Thermobifida alba: one gene and its partner. The protein of the gene in region 1 interacts with the protein of each later gene in a pairwise test. Links are inferred from orthologs where the notes say so. Each region holds a gene or a part of one and is shown on either strand. Other genes may lie near its edges.

Evidence for each region.
Region 2: the proteins of tsaE (region 1) and rlmB interact in binary tests that used the Escherichia coli proteins (3 or more experiments, as listed by UniProt). The link is inferred for Thermobifida alba from one-to-one orthologs.

The regions. Positions count from the first base shown.
Region 1 is NZ_CP051627.1:3,055,337-3,063,662, forward strand. The notes cover bases 337-3,061. They hold tsaE (tRNA (adenosine(37)-N6)-threonylcarbamoyltransferase complex ATPase subunit type 1 TsaE), read right to left. Parts: upstream 2,086-3,061; coding sequence 1,588-2,085; downstream 337-1,587. Other genes in these bases: tsaD (tRNA (adenosine(37)-N6)-threonylcarbamoyltransferase complex transferase subunit TsaD), read right to left, coding at 337-429; rimI (ribosomal protein S18-alanine N-acetyltransferase), read right to left, coding at 426-884; tsaB (tRNA (adenosine(37)-N6)-threonylcarbamoyltransferase complex dimerization subunit type 1 TsaB), read right to left, coding at 881-1,576; alr (alanine racemase), read right to left, coding at 2,186-3,061. Also shown: more of tsaD, read right to left, coding at 1-336; more of alr, read right to left, coding at 3,062-3,310; FOF52_RS13465 (PrsW family intramembrane metalloprotease), read right to left, coding at 3,401-5,575; FOF52_RS21935 (endonuclease/exonuclease/phosphatase family protein), read right to left, coding at 5,759-6,784; FOF52_RS13475 (NAD(P)H-hydrate dehydratase), read right to left, coding at 6,943-8,326. UniProt on the Escherichia coli protein: Required for the formation of a threonylcarbamoyl group on adenosine at position 37 (t(6)A37) in tRNAs that read codons beginning with adenine.
Region 2 is NZ_CP051627.1:4,196,401-4,208,194, forward strand. What follows is about bases 5,222-8,169. They hold rlmB (23S rRNA (guanosine(2251)-2'-O)-methyltransferase RlmB), read left to right. Parts: upstream 5,222-6,182; coding sequence 6,183-7,157; downstream 7,158-8,169. Other genes in these bases: cysS (cysteine--tRNA ligase), read left to right, coding at 5,222-6,101. Also shown: FOF52_RS18735 (ABC transporter permease), read left to right, coding at 1-468; FOF52_RS18740 (hypothetical protein), read left to right, coding at 584-1,105; FOF52_RS18745 (acyl-CoA dehydrogenase), read left to right, coding at 1,220-3,043; FOF52_RS18750 (DUF2637 domain-containing protein), read right to left, coding at 3,122-4,396; more of cysS, read left to right, coding at 4,701-5,221; FOF52_RS18770 (nucleoside triphosphate pyrophosphohydrolase family protein), read right to left, coding at 8,897-9,202; FOF52_RS18775 (serine hydrolase domain-containing protein), read left to right, coding at 9,520-10,539; FOF52_RS18780 (S8 family serine peptidase), read right to left, coding at 10,529-11,749. UniProt on the Escherichia coli protein: Specifically methylates the ribose of guanosine 2251 in 23S rRNA.

The DNA of each region.
Region 1 (8,326 bases):
GCCGGACACCAGCAGCGCCACCACCGGTTTGGGCAGCGGGCCGTGCTCCAACTGGTCCACGGCGACGTGGCCGACCAGGTGGTTCACCCCGTACAGCGGTTTGTCCAGGGCCAGCGCGTAGGCCTTGGCCGCCGACAGGCCCACCAGCAGCGCCCCCGCCAGTCCGGGGCCGGCGGTGACCGCGATCGCGTCCACGTCGGACAGCCGGACGCCGGCGCGTTCGGCGGCCCGGCGCACGGTGGGCGTCATCGCCTCCAGGTGCGCGCGGCTGGCGACCTCGGGCACCACACCGCCGAACCGGGCGTGCTGGTCGACGCTGGAGGCGACCTCGTCGGCGAGCAGCTCGCAGCCGCGCACGAAGGCGACCCCGGTCTCGTCGCAGGAACTCTCGATCCCCATGATCAGGGGGGGCTGGCCGGCAGTGGTCATCGCTCTTCCTCAAGGGGTTCCAGGCGGCGCATGACGACGGCGTCCGCGCCGGCGTAGTAGTCGGGGCGCATCCCGATCTCCTCGAACCCGAACCGTCGGTACAGCTCCTGGGCGCGCGGGTTGTCCGACCGCACCTCCAGGAACACGGCGCTGACGCCGCGGCGGCGCGCCTCCTCCAGCAGCGCCGTGAGCAGGGCGCGGCCGATCCCCTGCCCCCACCGGTCGGGGGCCACGGCCATCGTCTGCACGTCGCCCTCCGGCGGCACCGCGCGCAGCCCCGCGTATCCGACGAGCGACCCGTCGGCGTCCTGGGCGACCAGGTAGTGGCGGTCGGGCTGGGCGAGTTCGTCGCGCAGCATCCCCTCGGTCCAGGCGTCGGCGGGAAACAGCTCCCGCTCCAGCTTCATGACCTCGTCGACGTCGCCGACGGTCATCGGGCGCAGCACGGGGCTCATCGGGTCCGCTCCAGCTCGGCCGCGGTGGGCTGGCGCACCTTCTTGGGCGCCCCGGGCACCTGGGCGTCGGGGCGGCGCAGGTACAGCGGGCGCGGCTCGGGCAGTTCGGCGCCGTCCAGCAGGGCGCGCACGGCGAGCTCCCCGAGCGCGGCGGCCGACGGGTACAGCGGTTCGGCCGCCCCGGGGTCCTGGCCGAAGACGTCGGCGTACAGCCGGGCCCCGTGGCCGAGGACCGGCAGTCCCCCGGTGTCGACGTCGGCGGGCCGGTCCACGGCGATGTCCCCGATCCGGGTGGCGCGGTCGGCGTAGCGCGCCCAGAACACCTCCCTGCGGCGGGCGTCGGTGGCGGCGACGAACGGGGTGGTGCGTCCCGACGTCCACGCCAGGGCGTCCAGGGTGGCCACGCCCACGCACGGCACGCCCAAGGCCTCGGCGAGGGCGTGCGCGGTGGCCAGCCCCACCCGTAGCCCCGTGTAGGGGCCCGGGCCGATCCCCACGGCGACGTGGGTGACGTCGGCGAGCGCGGCGCCGGCCTCGGCGACGACGGAGCGGATCTGGGGGGTGAGCAGTTCGCCGTGGCGCCGGGCGTCCACGGAGGAGCAGGCGGCGCGCACCCGCACGCCGTCGGAGCCGGGCTCGCACAGCGCCGTGGTGACGGCGGGGGTGGCGGTGTCAAAAGCCAGAAGCAGCACGGTCGACCAGCCTATTCGAGTTCGTCTGCGGTGAGTGCGGCCAGCGTGCCGCGCCAGCGGTCCCCCACCCGGCGGATCCGCACCGTCCGGGTGTCGTCGGCGTGCCGGTCGATGCTGATCTCCAGGCGGTCGTCGTTGAGCCACTCCGCCACGCCCGTGCCCCACTCGATGACGGTGACCGCCTCCGCCATCCCCGCCTCCAGGTCGAGGTCGTCGAGTTCGTCGGGGCCGCCGAGCCGGTAGGCGTCGACGTGCACCAGGTCGGGGCCGCCGACGAGGCTGGGGTGGGTGCGGGCGATCGCGAAGGTGGGCGAGGTGACGGGGCCGCGGACGCGCAGCCCCCGGGCGAGGCCCTGGGTGAAGGTGGTCTTGCCCGCGCCCAGCGGCCCGGACAGCAGGACCAGGTCCCCGGCGCGCGTCTCGGCCGCGACCGCGCCGCCCAGGGCGCGCATCGCGGTGTCGGTGGCGACGGTGACGGTGGTGGTGTCGGTCGATGCGGTGTCGGTCATGTCCGTTCGGCTCGCGGCTCGGAGGGAGGCGGCGGGCATCCGCCGTACAAGCACCAGGGTAGGCACTGCGGGGAGCGCGCCGGACGCCCGCGCGGCGCGCTCAGCGCACGGCGCCGGTGTAGGTGCGCGGCACGCGCTGCCCGATGCGGGTGACGATCTCGTAGGAGATGGTGTCCAGGGCGTCCGCCCAGTCCTGGGCGGTGGGTTCGCCGTGGTCGCCGGGGCCGAACAGGATCGCGCGGTCGCCGGGGGCGACCGTGTCCTCGCCGATGTCCACGACGAACTGGTCCATGCACACGGTTCCCGCGATGGTGCGGCGGCGGCCCGCCACGAACACGGGGCCGCGGTTGGTGGCGGCGCGCGGTACGCCGTCGCCGTAGCCGAGGGGGACCAGCGCCAGGTTGGTCTCGCGGTCGGTGACGTAGCGGTACCCGTAGGAGACGCCGCTTCCGGCGACGGTGCGCTTGCAGCCGACGAGGGCGGCGCTCAGCGTCATGGCGGGGCGCAGTCCCGGCACGGCCAGGTCGGGGATGGGAGAGAGCCCGTAGGAGGCGATCCCGGGGCGCACCAGGTCGAATCGGGCGTCGGGGCGGGTGAGCACGGCCGCGGAGTTGGCGATGTGCCGGACCTCGGGGCGCAGCCCGGCCTTGTCGGCGACGGCCAGCGCCCGGTGGAAGGCCTCCAGTTGCGCGTCGGTGGCGGGGTGTCCGGGGGTGTCGGCGCAGGCGAGGTGGGAGAACACGCCGGTGACCGTGACCAGTCCGGCGGCTTCGGCGCGGGCCAGGGCGGCGACCGCGTCCGGCCAGTCGGCGGGGCCGATGCCGCCGCGGTTCAGGCCGGTGTCGGCTTTGAGCTGCACGCGGGCGGCGCGGCGGGCGCGCCGGGCCGCGTCGATGACCTCCTCGACGACCCACACGGAGCCGATGCCGATGTCGATCCCGGCGTCGATCGCCTCGGTGAGGGGTTCGCCGGGCGGCACCAGCCAGGCCAGGACGGGCGCGTCGATCCCGGCGGCGCGCAGGCGCAGCGCCTCGGCGATGAACGCGGTGCCCAGCCAGGTCGCCCCTCCGGCGAGTGCGGCCCGTGCGGCGGGGATCATGCCGTGTCCGTAACCGTCCGCTTTGACCACGCCCATGACCAGCGCGCCCGCCGCCCGTTCGGCGAGCAGGGCGATGTTGCCGCTGATGGCGTCCAGGTCGATCCTGGCCTCGGCGAAAGAAGACATGTCTGCAAGTCTGGCACGAAATCGGGTGTTCACCGTCGTCACCTGCGACCTCCTGTGGAGGGGCCGGGGCCCAAAACCGCGGCGGGGCGCTCAACCGGAGCGGGTGAGGAGCCGGTCGGTGCTCTTCGGCAGCAGCAGGCCGAGCAGTCCCACCGCCAGGTAAGGGAGCTGTCCGGGGGCGGCCGTGCCCAGGACCGCGCCGAGGGCGGCGCTGGGCGTGCGGAGGAAGTGGCGCGGGCTCGGCTGGTCGCGGGGCACGGCCCAGCCGCTCACCAGCAGCGAGGCCAGGGCCAGCGTGCCGACCAGCGTCCAGGCGGCGGCGGTGGCGGGAAGCGCGGTGAACCAGTCGGTCAGGACGGTGACGGTGACGGCCGCGTAGGCTCCGCCCGGCTCGCCCTCGACGGCGCCGAACGGGGCGGTCGCCACGCCTGCGGCGGCCGCCGCGGCCAGGGTCGCCGCGGCGGCCAGGCCGAGCCGTCCGGCCAGGTCGTGCGCCTCCGCGGCGAGTGCCGCACGGTCGGGCCCGCGCCGCCGCGGCCGCTGTGCGGCGCGAGCCGCGCCCGCGGCGTGCTCCCGGCGGCGGCGCAGGAAACGCCAGGCCGCGCAGAGCGTCGCCGGTCCCCGGCTGGCCGCCGCGAGCTGCACCGCGAACTCGTGCAGGATCGCCGACGCCGCCTGGGTGAGGGTCACCGGGAACCGCGCCCAGGCCAGGGCGACGCCGCGGAACAGGGGGGCGATGTCCCCGGGCAGGTGGCAGCGGCGCCACACCGCGCGGCCGTGGGCGCGGGCGACGAGCCCGCGCAGCGGGGCGGTTCCCGGCGGGGGCGGTGTGCTCTGCGCGGCGAACCGGAACATCCGGTGGTCCAGCAGGACCGCGCAGACCAGCAGGGCCAGCAGCAGCCAGCGGGTCGCCGTGCCGTTGCCGTAGAGCGTGAAGACCACCGTGGTGAGCGCGGTGGGTTCCAGACCCGCCAGCAGCGCGTTGTGGTTGAGGTGCTCCAGCGCGGCCGCGCCGAGCGCGAGCGGCGGCAGCAGCCACAGCTTGGCCCCGTACAGGCCCCGGCCCACCACGGCCAGTCCGACCGCGGCGCCGACCAGGCCGGTGGTGACGGCGTGGCCGGAGAAGCGGATCCCCGAGCCGGGGATCTCCAGCCAGCCGGGCAGCAGCGTGAACGGTCCGCCCTGCGGCAGCAGGTGGGCGGGCATCTCACCGAACACCAGGAGGGGGGTGACGGCCTCCACGAGCTGGAAGCCCGCGCCGCAGGCCGCCGCGGCCAGCAGGTGGTCCACGGCCGTGAAACGCCGCACGCGGTGCCGTGCCGCCAGCCAGAGCAGCAGGAGCGGGGTGAACTTGGCGATCTCCTCGACCGGGACCGCGAGGTAGGCGTAGGCGAGCGGGTCGGTCGGGTCGAGGCGCAGCGCCGCGGCCACGCCCAGTTCCGCGAGTGCGACGGGCCAGGTGGTCAGCGCGCCGAGGGCGGTCAGCCGCAGCAGCGCGGCGAAGCTGAGCGTGCGCGAGCGGGCCAGCCAGGCGAGTTGGGCGAGCAGCCACACCGTCAGCGCGGCGACGGCCAGCGTCCCGGGGAGGCCGGGGACGAACAGCGACGCGGGGACGAGGACGAGGACCATCGCCCAGCCCCACGCCCCCCGCAGCGCCCGCGTCCCGGCGGCGAGCCGGGGGGTGCGGTCGCGGACCGCCCCGGCCCGGTCGGTGAGGCGTTCGGCCAGGTCGCGGCGGGGGCGGGAAGGCTGGCCGGACCGGTCGTCGCGGTCCAGGCAGCCGTAGTGGGCGGCGGCCTCCAGCAGTTCGGGGTCCCTGCGGTCGCGCGCGGTCCCGGCGAACTCGGCGCGGGCCCGGCCGATGTCGGCTCCGACGAGGGCGGCCACGTAGTCGGCGGGTCCGGCGGCCACGGTCAGTTCGTCCGCGGTGACCAGGACCGCGGCGGAGAAGTCCTCCAGGCAGACCAGGAAGTCCGTGGGTTCGTCGCCCCAGCCGCGGATGACCCCGATCAGGGACGGGGTGGCCGCCCGCACCTGGGTGACGGGTTCGTAGGCGTGCTCGGGCCGGGTGCGGCAGATCAGCACGTGCTCCACGCCCATCGCCGCCGCGGCGGCGGTGATCCGCTCGATCAGGGAGGTGTCGCGCGGTGCGGTGAACGGCGCCACGACCTTGCGGTCGAGTCCGATCCAGTCGGAGTCGAACTCGGTGGCGGTGGCGCAGATCCGCAGTACCAGATCGCGCGTGAGCATGGCCTGCTGGTCCATGGCCTCGTTTTCCCGTGTCCGGTGTGCTGGCACAACCCGTCATGCCGGAGCGATCCGGCGAAATGCTTACGTTATCGCGACGAATCCACCCCTTTTCAAGGCGCTCGGGAACGCGGTGCCGCGCCGGGGGTGAACGGGGCGCGCCGTCGCGCGGTACCGCGGGCCGGACGGGGTCCGCCGGATTCAGGCCGCTGGTAGGACCAGTTCGGCCAGCAGGGCGCGGTGGTCGCTGCCGGGGACGCGGTGGAGGCTGGTCCGCGTGATCCGGACGCGTGTGTCCACCAGGACGTGGTCGAGGGTCAGGCCCGGTACTCCGTCCCGGGGCGACCAGGTGGGGGCCAGTCCGTTGCCGACGGCGTCCGCCGCGTCGGTGTAGCCGGAGTCGAGCAGCTCCCGGAAGACGGAGTGGTCGTGGGTGGCGTTGAAGTCCCCGGCCAGGATGCGGACCGCGCCGTCGGGGTCGGCCGGCGGCAGGTCCTCCAGGTAGGCGGTCCAGTTCCGGGTCCTGGGCGTCCCCGTCGGCGGGAACGGGTGGACGGAGACGGCCTCCACGGCGGGCGCGCCGGCGACCTCGACGTCCGCCCACGGCATCGCGGGCAGGTGACCGGCGGGTCCGGGCCGTTCGGTGAGCGGGTGGCGGGAGTACAGGCCGCCGCCGGTGCCGCCGGGACCGGGGTCGGCCACGGCGTGCGGCAGCAGTTCGTCGAGTCCCTCGGCGGTGAGGGCGGCGGCCGCGTCGGGGGTGAGCTCCTGGAGGCTGAGCAGGTCCGTTCCGGTGGTGCGGACCAGTTCCACGACGGTGTGCGCGTCCGCTCCGCCCAGGCCCAGGTTGAGGGTGAGCACCCGCAGCCGCGGCCCGGCGGGGACGGGGTCGGGCGGGGCGTCGGCCAGGGCGCGCGGCACCAGGAAGGCGGCGAAGACGGCGGTGAGGGCCACGGCGGCGGCCACCGGCCGCCAGCGCCGGGTCAGCAGGGCGGCGACCAGGGGCAGGACCACCGTGACCGCCGTGTAGGGGGTGAGGGTCACGGCCGCGGCCAGCGGGAATCCCCCGTCCAGGCCGAAGCCGCGCAGCAGCGCCCACAGTGCCCAGGGGGTCAGCAGCAGCCACGCGAGCACGCTCGGCAGCCGCCACCGGCGGCGGGCCGCGCCGCCCTCCGGGGATGCTTCCGCCTGGGCCGGCGGGGAGGTGGTTCCGGTACTGCGCCCCACGGTCTCTCCTTCCGTCGTGTCCGGTCGGTGCCGCACGGGCGGCCCGGAAGGTGGGATGCGCCCGGGGCGCGCCCGGTTCCCCCGAGAACCCGGCGACCACGTCCTCAGGGCCAGGATCGGCCATGCCGATGGCACCGGGGACATGATCGTCAGCGCCTTCACGTCCCGGCACGGGTGGTGACCGCCGCGATCGCCCGCGGGACGGCGTCGAACAGGTCGGAGGCGCTGATCGGCGCGCCGTCGTGGGCCAGGCGGGCGGCCAGGCCGTGCAGGTAGGCGCCGCACACCGCGGCCTCCCACGGCGCCAGACCGGTCGCCAGCAGCGCCCCGACCATCCCCGCCAGCACGTCCCCGCTGCCGGCGGCGGCCAGCAGCGGCGTGCCGGTCGGGTTGGCCGCCACCGGCCCGTCCGGTTCGGCGACCAGCGTCGTGGAGCCCTTCAGCAGCACGGTGCAGCCGTACTCGGCGGCGGCCCGCCGCACGTGCACCAACCGGTTGGCCTCGATGTCGGCGCGCTCGGTCCCCGGCAGCAGCCGGGCCAGCTCCCCCGCGTGCGGGGTCAGCAGGGTGGGCGCGTCGCGCTCGCGCACCAGTTCCGGGGCGCGCGCCAGCAGGGTGAGGGCGTCGGCGTCCACCAGCACCGGCTCCCCGGTGGCCAGCACCGCCTCCAGCTCCGCCGCGGCCGTGGGGTGCAGTCCGCGTCCCGGCCCGACCACCCACGCCGCCACCCGTTTCGGCAGGCTCGCTACCGGGTCCGTCGGATCCAGGACCGAGGCGACCGTCTCCGGCCAGCGGGCGACCACCTCGCGCGCCACCTCCGGCTGGCCCGCGTAGCGCAGCATGCCCACGCCGGTGCGCAGCGCTCCCCCCGCCGCGAGCACCGCGGCCCCCCGGTAGCGGTCGCTGCCCGCGGCCAGGGCCAGCACGCCCCGCCGGTACTTGTCGGTCTCGGCCGCCGGGCGCGGCAGCAGCGCGGCGACGTCGTCGGCCTGCGGGGCGACCACGTCCGGGGCGGGCAGCTCCGGGGCCAGTCCGATGTCCACGAACTCCACCACCCCGGCGCGCCCCGCCCCCGGGTCGACGAACAGCCCCGGCTTGTGGGTGCCGAAGGTGACGGTGACGTCGGCCCGCACGCTGGCCCCGGGAACCGCGCCGGTGTCGGCGTCGACCCCGCTGGGCAGGTCCACGGCGACCACGGCGGCGTCCGTGGACTCGGTCAGCGCGGCCAGGCCGGCGTGCGGTTCGCGCAGCGCCCCGCGCACGCCGATCCCCACGAGCCCGTCCACGACCAGGTCCGCGGCGGCGACGAGGGCCGCGGCCTCCGCCACCGCCGCGGTGCGGCCTCCGGCGGCGCGCAGCGCGGCCAGCCCCCGCGGATGCGGGGAGCGTCCCGCGGCGACCGCCGTCACCGCCGCGCCGCGCCGCGCCAGCTCGGCCCCTGCGAAGAGCGCGTCGCCGCCGTTGTCGCCGCTGCCGACCAGCAGCACCACCCGCGCCCCCGACACCCGGGGCAGGATCCGCACGCAGACCGCGGCCAGCCCG
Region 2 (11,794 bases), 1.1 Mb from region 1 along the record:
GCCCAGGTGATCCTCAGCCACATGCCCGCCCGGCTGGGGCTGGTGCTGGCCCAGGTGGCGGCCATGCTCGCGGTCGGGGTGGCCGTCGGTGCGGCGGAACTGTCGGCGGTGCCCGCGCTGTTCGGCGTCAGCCTGCTCGGCCTGGCCATGTTCGGCGCGCTGGGCTACCTGATGGGCGGACTGCTGGCCACCCCGGACGTCGCCGCCAACGTGAGCACCCTGGTGCAGTTGGCCGCGCTCTTCCTCAGCGGCTTCGTCTTCCCGCTGGACCTGCTGCCCGACCCCGCCGCGCAGGTGCTCCGCTACCTGCCGACGACCTTCTTCGCGGACCTGATGGCCACGCAGCTGCCCGGAGGAGAGGCGGTGCACCCGGTCTGGCTGTCGGTGACCGTGGTCCTGGCCACGACGGCGGTCTGCATCCTGCTGGCGGTCCGTACCTTCCGGTGGGACCAGGGCGAGGCCGGCTGACCGGGAAACCGGGACCTCCCGGGGGCGGAAGGACGACCGCTCCCGGGAGGTTTCCTGCTGTTCCGCCGAAGAGGAGGACAATGGCTTCCAGGCGCTTCGGCTGGGAGGAGCAGGCATGCGTGCGAGGCAGGTGCCGCGCCGGGACGACGACACGCCTCGGCGTCACCACCACGAGTTCACCAACGTCGTGCTGCGTGCGATCACGTGCCAACTGGGCCCCCGGTTCTTCACCCTGGCCAGGGAGAAGCGGCTCGCCGAGGGGCTGCTCGGCGCGTGGCAGCGCACCGGGGCCGCGCTGCCCGAGGAGCAGCGGCTGCCGTCCGCCGGGCTGACCACGATCTTCACCGTCCGCGGGACGCTGGAGGCCGCCGTGGTGGTGCTGCCCCAGCCGATGCGGCCGAAGGAGGCGTACCTGGTGTGCGGGACCCGCGGCGACGACCCGTTCCTCGGCCCGACCGACCCGGACTTCCACGTCCTGGAGGCCGACCGCACGTTCCACGGCAACAGCACCGAGCGCCGGACCCGACTGGTCCGCTGGACCCGCGACGGGCGCAGCCTCGACCTGGGCGAGGGGCCGCTGCCCGAGGTCGGAGCGGTGCTGGACGCGATCGTCCGGGTGATGTCCATCGGGTCATAGGGCCGTCACCCAGTCCCCCTGGCACTCCACTACTACCGAGTAGTAACATTGTTTTGTTACCAGTCAGTAGATCGCTGTGTGTGAACAGCGGTAGTGACACAGCGGAGCGCGGGCATGACACACTACAAGAGCAACCTCCGGGACCTTGAGTTCAACCTGTTCGAGGTGTTCAACCGCCAGGAGATCATGGGCTCCGGTCCCTTCGAGGACCTCGACGAGGACACCGCCCGTGACATCCTGGCCGAGGTCAACCGGCTGGCCAGTGGAGTCGTGGCGGAGTCCTTCGCGGACGCCGACCGCAACCCCCCGGTGTTCGACCCCGAGACCAACTCGGTGACGATCCCCGAGAGCTTCAAGAAGTCCTACCAGGCGTACATGGACGCCGAGTGGTACCGCCTGGACCTGCCCCCCGAGCTGGGCGGCACCGGCGCCCCCCGCTCCCTGGTGTGGGCCGTGGCCGAGATGATCCTCGGCGCCAACCCCGCCGTGCACATGTACTCCGCGGGCCCCGGCTTCGCCAACGTCCTCTGGCAGGAGGGCAACGAGGAGCAGAAGAAGTTCGCCAAGCTGGCGATCGAACGCGGCTGGGGCGCCACCATGGTCCTCACCGAGCCCGACGCCGGCTCCGACGTGGGCGCCGGCCGCACCAAGGCGATCAAGCAGGACGACGGCACCTGGCACATCGAGGGCGTCAAGCGCTTCATCACCTCGGCCGAGCACGACATGTCGGAGAACATCTTCCACCTCGTGCTCGCCCGTCCCGAGGGCCACGGCCCCGGCACCAAGGGCCTGTCGCTGTTCCTGGTCCCCAAGTACCTGGTCAACGAGGACGGCTCGCTCGGCGAGCGCAACGGCGTCTACGTCACCAACGTCGAGGACAAGATGGGCCTGAAGGTCTCCACCACCTGCGAGGTGACCTTCGGCGCCAAGCACCCGGCCATCGGCTACCTCGTCGGCGACAAGCACGACGGCATCCGGCAGATGTTCCTCATCATCGAGTACGCCCGGATGATGGTCGGCACCAAGGCCATCGCCACCCTGTCCACCGGCTACCTCAACGCGCTGGCCTACGCCAAGGAGCGCGTCCAGGGCGCCGACCTCACCCAGCAGGCCGACAAGACCGCGCCCCGGGTCACCATCACCCACCACCCGGACGTGCGCCGCAGCCTGATGCTGCAGAAGTCCTACGCCGAGGCCCTGCGCGCCCTGGTCATCTACACCGCCACCCAGCAGGACGCGGTGCAGCTCGCCGCCGCCAACGGCCAGGACGCCGGCGAGTACGAGGCCATGAACGACCTGCTGCTGCCGCTGGTCAAGGGCGTGGGCTCGGAGCGCTCCTACGCGCTGCTGGCCGAGTCCCTCCAGACCCTCGGCGGCTCCGGCTACCTGCAGGAGTACCCGATCGAGCAGTACATCCGGGACTCCAAGATCGACACCCTCTACGAGGGCACCACCGCCATCCAGGGCATGGACCTGTTCTTCCGCAAGATCGTGAAGAACAACGGCCAGGCGCTGGGCAAGCTCATGGGCGAGATCCAGGCGTTCGCCACGAGCGAGGCGGGCAACGGCCAGCTCAAGAACGAGCGCGCGCTGCTCGCCGAGGCCGCCGCGGACGTCCAGGCGATGGTGGAGACCATGGTCGGCGACGCGATGCGGTCCATGGAGGAGCCCCGCGAGATCTACAAGGTGGGCCTCAACACCACCCGCCTGCTGCTCGCCCTGGGCGACCTGGTGCTGGGCTGGCTGCTGCTGCGCCAGGCCGAGGTCGCGCTGGCCCGCCTCGACGGCGCCAGCGGAGCCGACCGGGACTTCTACACCGGCAAGGTCGCCGCGGCGCGGTTCTTCGCCGACCAGGTCCTGCCCCGGCTGTCCGTCGAGCGCAAGATCGCCGAGCGCACCACGCTCGACCTGATGGACCTGCCCGAGTCCGCGTTCTGACGCGTCCGGCACCGGCCCGACGGAGGACGGCGCCGTCCCGGCACCACGAGGCGGGGGTCGCACGGCCCCCGCCTCCGCTCATTCCTCCGGTGGCGCCGGACTGCTGCGCACCTCGCTCGACGGGGGACGCAGCGGCGGGATGCCGCTCCGGCGGGGCCTGAGCGCCACGGGGCGGCTCCGCAGCGCCGGCTTCGCGGGCTCGGACGGCACGGCGTCCGCGTCGGCCCCGGACGCGACGGCGGGCTCTGCGGCGACCGGTTCCGCGGGGGCGGCCGGGGGCGCGGCGACGGCGGGCTCCGGTTCCCAGCGGTGCGCCTCGTCCCCGGCGGGATCGTCCACGAGTGAGGAGTCGCCCGTCTCCCAGTCGTCCTCCGGGTCGGTGATGCTCTCCCAGTCCGCGTCGTCCGCCTCGGCGTCCACGGGGTCCGCGTGCGCCGGGCCGGAAGGCCCGGCCGGCTCCTCGGGCTCCTCCCGGCCGCGGGCTCCCGCGGCCTGCCGGATCGCGCTGCCGCCCGTCGAGGGGACACGCTTGGGCAGACCTCCGCCGTCGGGGGCGGGACCGGCGGGGGCCGGCTCCGGGAGGTCGGGCCGCTGCACCGGCTCCTCCCGGAAGAAGTCGTCGAACGGGTCCGGCGCGGTCGGCGCCGCAGCGGCCGCCCGGGCGTCCTCCTCCGAAAGGGGAGCGGGGGACGGCGTGCTGTCCACCACCGGCTCGGGCGGCGGAGGCAGGACGAGGGCGGGCGCCGCCTCCTGCGGCACCGGCACGCGCCCGGAGGCCCCCTCGGGGGAGGGGGCCACGTCCGGAGCGTGCCGCGCCTCCTCCCGGTCCACGGCCTCCCGGTCCACGGTCCCGTCCCCGGCGGAACTCCGCGGCGCGGGGACGCGTTCGCCGCGGACCTGCGCCACGATCCACAGCAGCAGCCGGAACGAGACCAGCAGCGCCAGCCACGGCGTGACCGCGACCACGAGCGTCGCCGCCCACTCCAGCAGTTCGTAGCGGAACGAACGCAGGGCACTGGCCGCCGCCGCCGACAGGATCATCACCAGGACGAGGGCGTCCACCCAGACCCGGCGGCGCCGCGGGGCCTCGCGCAGCAGGTAGGTGGCCCAGAAGGCCATCAGCAGCAGCAGGGTGAACAGCCCCGGGTACAGGTGCGCGGTCCATCCGGCCGCGCCGCCCCGCACGGCGATCTGGTAGATGCCGTTGTAGGACAGCAGGACGGCACAGGCCGCGATCGCGGCGACACCGAGCACGGCCATCGTGATGACAGCCGCGCGCGACGCCCCGCCCGAGGCGGTCGGGGAGACCGTGCGGCGGGCGGTCCGAGGAGGGTGGGAGGGTTGAGCTGCCATCGTGCGCAGGCTAGCCCAGAAACGCCTGTTCGTACGAGGCTTGTGGCCGAAAGCGGCAGCGTGCGGACGGTGCCGGCCGTCCCGGTCCGACCCCGGTCCGCCCAGCTGGCAAGGGCTCCGGTGAACGGGAGACGCCCGTGGCGTCGACCGCGCCCGCACACCGCGTCACGACTTCGGGTACGGCGGTGCGGGCCATTACGGGTGACCGCTTCACCCGGCGGGGCCGTCGGAGCGACTCGGCAACTGACGGCCGACGGGCCGCGGGGATCGCCGAAACGGCCGGAGAACGGATACCCTTGGCACCGTGAGTCTGCGCTTCTATGACACCCGAGCCCGCCAGGTCCGCGACTTCGTCCCGCTGCGCGAGGGATGCGTCTCGCTGTACCTGTGTGGCGCCACGGTGCAGGCTCCCCCGCACATCGGGCACATCCGCTCGGGCGTGAGCTTCGACATCCTCCGCCGCTGGCTGACCTACCGCGGCTACCGGGTCGTCTTCTGCCGCAACGTCACCGACATCGACGACAAGATCCTCCGGGTCGCCGCCGCCGAGGGCGTGCAGTGGTGGGAGGTCAGCGAACGCAACCAGCGCGCCTTCACCAGGGCCTACGACGTGCTGGGCTGCCTGCCGCCCACCGTGGAGCCGCGCGCCACCGGACACGTCCCCGAGATGATCGAGCTGATGCGGCGGCTCATCGAACGCGGACACGCCTACCCGGCCGAGGACGGCTCCGGCGACGTCTACTTCGACGTCGCCTCCTACCCCAAGTACGGTTCGCTGTCCAACCAGCGCGTCGACGAGATGCGCGCCGCCGAGGACGGCGACGCGCGTGCCAAGCGCGACCCGCGCGACTTCGCGCTGTGGAAGGGCGCCCGCCCCGGCGAGCCCTCCTGGCCCACCCCGTGGGGGCCGGGACGCCCCGGCTGGCACCTGGAGTGCTCGGCGATGGCCACCAAGTACCTCGGCCCCACGTTCGACATCCACGGCGGCGGCGTCGACCTGGTCTTCCCGCACCACGAGAACGAGGCCGCCCAGTCCAACGCGGCCGGCGACGGCTTCGCCCGCTACTGGCTGCACAACGGCATGCTCACCACCGGCGGCGAGAAGATGAGCAAGTCGCTGGGCAACTCGCTGCTGATCCCGGAGGTCATCCGGCGGGTCCGCCCGGTCGAACTCCGCTACTACCTGGGCCAGGCCCACTACCGCTCCAACCTGGACTACACCGAGGAGTCGCTGCGCGAGGCCGCCACCGCCTACCAGCGCTTCGAGAACTTCCTCGTCCGGGTCAACGAGATCGCCGGCCCGGTGCCCGAGGGCGTGCCCGTGCCCGAGGAGTTCGCCGCCGCCCTCGACGACGACCTGGGCGTCCCCCAGGCGCTGGCGGTGGCCCACAGCCACGTGCGCGAGGGCAACTCCGCGCTCGCCGAGGGCGGCAAGGAACGCGCCGTCGAGATCGCGGGAGGGCTGCGGGCGATGCTCGCGGTCCTCGGCTTGGACCCGCTGTCGCCGCAGTGGGCCGGAAGCGAGGGCTCGGGACTGCGCGACGTGGTCGACTCGCTGGTGTCGGTGGTGCTGGAGCAGCGCCAGGCCGCACGCGCGCGCAAGGACTACGCCACCGCCGACCAGCTTCGCGACCAGCTCGCCGCGGCGGGTATCGCCGTGGAGGACACCCCCGAGGGCCCGCGCTGGGAGCTGAAGCGCGACTAGGACATCCGGTTCCGACGGCGGCCCGGTCCCCGATCCCGGACGGGCCGCTCGGCCGTCGGAGCCTTCGCCGAAGGACAGGACATGCCGTCGAAGAGGACGAAGAAGGGTCCCACCAAGGGCAGCGGCGGCAAGGGCCGCCGCGCGCTTGAGGGCAAGAAGGGCACGCTTCCCGCGGAGAAGCGGCACTGGTACGCCGACAAGCAGCGTGCCAGGGCCGCCGAACGCGCCCAGAACAGGCCGACCAGACCGGTGCGCGTCACGGACGACCTCCACGGGGCGTCGGTGCGCAACCGGGACGGATCGGAACTGCTGATCGGCCGCAACCCGGTGGTCGAGGCGCTGCGCGCCAAGGTCCCGGCGACCCGGCTGCTGCTGTCCAACAGCCTCGACCCCGACGACCGGATCGCCGAGGCCGCCCAGCTCGCGGGCCAGCAGGGCATCGCGATCGCCGAGGTCGCCCGCCCCGAGCTGGACCGGCGCTGCGAACGCCACGGGCTGCCCAAGGCGGCCCACCAGGGCCTGATCCTCCAGGTGCGCCCCTACGAGTACGAGACGGCCGAGAACCTGCTGGACGAGGCCAAGAAGGGCGAGACTACCCCGCTGGTGGTCGCCCTGGACGGGGTCACCGACCCGCACAACCTGGGCGCGGTCGCGCGGTCGGCGGCGGCGTTCGGCGCGAACGGGCTGCTGGTGCCCGAGCGCCGCGCGGCGGGCGTGACCACGGCCGCGTGGAAGGCGTCGGCGGGCACGCTGGCCCGTCTGCCGGTGGCGCAGATCGTCAACCTGACCCGCACGCTCAAGCAGTACCAGGAGGCCGGGTTCTTCGTCGCCGGACTGGACGCCGACGGCGACACCCGACTCGACCAGCTGGAGTTGGCCACCGAACCGCTGGTGGTCGTGGTGGGCTCCGAGGGCAGGGGGCTGTCCCGCCTGGTCCGCGAGACCTGCGACGTCGTGGTCTCCATTCCCATCCACGGCGTGGAGTCCCTGAACGCGTCGGTCGCCGCCGGAGTCGCCCTGTACGAGGTGGCGCGCCGCCGCACGGCAGCGGAGTGAGTCCGGAACCGGTACCATTCCCCTGGGTGTCCCGACACCGGCCGGCATAGCTCAATTGGCAGAGCAGCCGCCTTGTAAGCGGCAGGTTAGGGGTTCAAGTCCCCTTGTCGGCTCCATCACCACCCCGCAGCGATGATCCTGACCGAGGAGGCCCCGAGAAGGCTCCTCAGAAGTCGGGATCGTCGCTTTTTCCTCCAGGAACGGTCGGGCAGCAGAAGAAGCCCTCCCCTCCGGGAGGAAGGTGCACTACTCCTGGTCTTGCGTTTCTCACTCTGTTACGGGGTGACTTCGGAGCGTGGTGCTGCGGGCTGCCCACGTTCGTCCGGAAGGGTGGAGGGGTGGGGCAACGGTTCACCAACTCGTTGAGGTCGATGGTCCTCGACCCGTCCGCTTCCGAACGGGTGAGCCGTCCTCCGAACCGGCGCGTGGCTGGAACGCGGGCGGCCGCGCGCCGGGACATCGCCAACAACCGGGGGCGACGAACCGAACCGATCATCAGCGGGACACCGGTCATCCCGTGGCGGGGACACATCCTGTTGCGGGATGTGGTCACGCACACGACCGTGACCCGGTCGGCTGTCAGAGACAGCCGTGACAGTGCCGGAACCGACCAGCGGAGCTGGCGGAACGGGACCCGTCTTCACGTCTGGAGTGAAGGGTGCGGGGAAAAGCGTGCCACTGACTTTCCGCTGCAGGAGTGGTCCGATGACGGCCGTCAGCTGAAGCCGGGAGAACCACGCCTCATCTTCGCGAGATTCTGTGCTCACCGGGCCATCGAGAGAGGTGAGGACTTCGGCTGGATCGGTCCGCCGCTGGACAGCGAGGTTGACGACCAGCAGTTGGAAGGTGGTGTCCCATGACTCTGTGTGAGGAGAGCATGGTGCCCGTCCGGGAGGCGCTCGCATGGACGTGCGATGGTCCTGCCCGACGGCAGAACGCTGCTCGTCACCACTGACCGCCTCTTCGCCGACGGTGACGTGGTCTCGGCGATGATCCGTCGTGCCGCCGACGGACGCGTCGTCGTCAGCGGCGGTGGACCGGTCAGCGGACGACTCGGCCTCAGCAACGTTCCCTGGGACCGGGAATCCGTTCGGACGGGGCGGGTCTGGGCGGAGACCCGCCGGGCCTACGGGGCCGAGGAACCGAACGGAAGGATCTGCATCCGGGGGACAGCGATCGGCTGCCGTCGATGGTGCGGCGTCCTGCCGGTGCGGCTGTCGCACGGGACACGCTGGTGCACGTCAACGCGGTCACGGAGGAGCGTCAGCCTTTTTCGGACAGGGTGGTCGACTGGCCGCGCACCGAGGTCGTCTCGGGGCTTCGGGTCGAAGAGCGTGCAGCGGTGGCGGACAGCGCCGGTGCGGACATCCACCGCTGCGGCCAGGCCACGGTGCCGGACACAGGTCGAGAGGTCGTCGTCCGCGCCATGGGCGGCAGTTCGCAGCAGGCGGCCCGGCGGGCGGCGGTTGAGGCCGTCTCCGGTTTCTCCCGGGTGTCCGGCGAACAGTGGCCGGCCGCCCAACGGTCGGCCGTGGTCAGTGACCTCGGGGATCTCCGTACCGCCCATATCGGGGCCCTGCAGGAGCACGCCCACGCGGCGACTGGGACCACCAGGTCGGGTTGCGGGCATTCATTCTCGGGGAGGTGCCGAGGACGCGCTGTCGCGCCGGAAGCTTCGCGCAACAGCCTGCCGGCCTCGCGGACACGTCACCGCGGGCGCAGGGACCGTCCGGAAAGGGTCACCCCAGGCGGCTCAGCCACTTCCGGGCGACCTCCGCCTCCAGGTCCACGCCGTGGTGGCGGGCCAGCAGCAGGACGTGGCTGAACACGTCGGCCAGTTCGGCGCGGAACGCGTCGTCGATCTCCGCGGGGGAGCGGCCCTTCGTGCGGGCCTGACCGGTGGCCATCAGGTGGCACTGGGTCAGCTCCCCCAGCTCCTCGTGGAGCTTCAGGACGAACCAGTCGGCATCCCGGGTGATGCCGTGCCGGGCGGCGTACCGTTTCGACACCTCCTCCACCAGGGCGGAGAGTCGCTCAAGGTCCATACGGCCACCGCCTTCACGCCGGAGTGCTGTGCCGGGAGCGGAGCCTAGTCCGCGGTCGCCGCCACCGCACACCGCGGTGTCCGAAACCCGTTCCCCGCACACCCGCACGGCGGCGTCCGCTCTGCCGTGCGGGCGTGCGCCGCGGCCGTGTCAGGAAGGCCTGCTGCTCCCCCCGATCGGCGCGGCCCTGCCCGGACACGAGCGAATTTTTACCCGCCGTGGGAGAAGCATCCGGACCACGGCGGTATGAGAGCCCCACCGGCAGGGGTAGCCGGGCAGGAGCCTCCGCCAGGTCGGAGGCGGAAGGGGGAGAACGTGTGCGTGACGGGGAGTGGGTAGCCGACACCGGCACGGAACTGCGGGGAGTCCTCAAGGTCATGGTCGACGCCGGGTGGCTGCCCGGCGGGGTGGCGGTCGTCGGCGCGGGAGGACTGTGGGAGTTCGTCGCGGTCGGCCGCGTCGGCATCGAGTGCGGGGAGGCGGTCACCGCGCCCGACACACGCTACGACGTGGCCGAACTCACCAAGGTCATGGCCACCTGGCCGCTGGTCGGCCGGGCGGTCGCCGAAGGGCTGCTGGACCTCGACGCGCCCATGCGGCACTACTTTCCCGGCCGCCACCCGGGGGGCGGGGTGACCGCCCGGCAGATCCTCACCCACACCTCCCGCCTGAACCCGGTGACCTGGCTGGAACGCTACGTCGGCACCGACCGGCCGCTGGCCGAGGCGATCCTCGACGAGGAACTGGAGGAGCCCGGATACCGTGTCACCGACCGGGGATTCATCCTGCTCGGCCTGCTCCTGGAACGCCTGCACCGGCAGCCCCTGGACCGGCTCGCCGACGACCTGTGGCGGCACGTCGGCCTGTCGGCGACCCGGTACGGTCCGCTGCCGCGCACCCCGTCGGTCGCCCCCACCGAGCGCCGCATCCCGGGCGCGGCGGCCACCTGGGGCGTGGTGCACAACGAGAACGCGGCCCTGATGGGCGGTGTCGCCGGGCACGCGGGGGTCTTCAGCACCGCCGCCGACCTGGGCGTCTTCGCCCGTGAACTGCTGGCGTGGCACGCGGGCGAGCACGGCGTGACCCGGTTCACCGACTTCGTGCGGCACAGCTGGCTGCCGCACCAGACGGTGGACGACCGCTTCGCCCGCGGCCTGGCCTGGAAGGTCACCGCCGACGGCCTCGTCCACCACAACGGGTTCACCGGAACGAGCCTGTTCCTGCACCCGCCCACCGGACGCTACGTCGGACTGCTCACCAACGCCGTCCACTACGGCCGCCGCCGCCCCGGGCTGGGCGACCTCAGGGCGACCGTCCGGGCGGCGTTCACCTGCTGACGCCGCGCCGTCCGCGGCCGCGGCGACGGCGGCCCCGCACCGGACGCCGCTCGGTCTCCGGCGTCCGCCTGCCGAGGCCGTAGGGGTCGGCCGAGCGCCGCCGGAGCACCACCAGGCCCACCACGGCCAGCAGCACCAGAAGCACGGCGCCGCCCGTCCACAGCACCCAGCGGGGGACGAGCGGATCGTCGGCGAGCTGCTCGGCCAACTCCGGATCGAAGGGCGGCACGGACTCGGCGGTCGTCCCGGCGGCGGCCATCGCCCCCGGCGCGCTCAGCACCCCCGCCCCGTGGCCGGGCTGCTCCGCTCCGGCGGCGGGGGCCACGGCCCCGCCGGTGAGCGCCTCGGCCACCTGTTCCGGCTGGAGCTGCGGGTACTCGGCGCGGATCAGCGCGGCCACCCCGGCGGTGAACGCCGCGGCAGCGTCGCTTCCGGTCACGGTGGTGTACCCGCCGTCCGCGTCCAGCACGGTGACCTCCTCGCCCGGCGCGGTCAACGCGATGTGCTCGCCGCGGCTGGAGAACTCCGAGAGGGCGCCGTCGGCCCCGACCGATCCCACCGCCAGCACCCCCGGATAGGCGGCCGGGTAGACGGCCTCGCCGTCCGCGCCACCGGAGGCGACCACGACCACGCCGTTGTCCACGGCGTGCGCGACGGCGTCCCGTTCGGCCTCGTCGCCCTGCACGGAGAACGCGGCGTCGGGCAGCGGAATGCAGATGACCTGGACGCCCTCCGCCACCGCGTGGCGGATGCCCGCGGCGAGCGCCCCCGGATCCGTCTCGCCGCCTCCCGCGGCGTCGGCCTCCGCCGCCACCCGGATCGACAGGATCTCCGCCTGCGGCGCCACCCCCATGACCCCGCCGGTGTGTTCGATGCCGTGCCCGCTCGCCGCGATGATCCCGGCCATCATGGTGCCGTGCACGCCGTAGCCGTCGCTGTCGGGAGACAGGTCCTGGCCGGTGAGGTCGGGGCCGACCGTGACCTCGTCCAGGTCGGGGTGGTCGGTGACCACCCCGGTGTCCAGCAGGGCGACGGTGACCCCCGAGCCCCGCGTCTCCTCCCACACCTCGGCCGCGCCGACCGTGTCCAGCCCCCACTGGTCGAGACGCAGGTCCGCGACGTCCGCCGCTGCCGGAGCGGTCAGCGGGCCGGCGACCAGCGCCGAACAGACCCCCAGAGCGGCGACCGTCCGGCTCCGTGTCGTGCGCATGGCGGCTTCAACCTCCCGACAGCCGGTGACCTCCGGGGAGGCGCT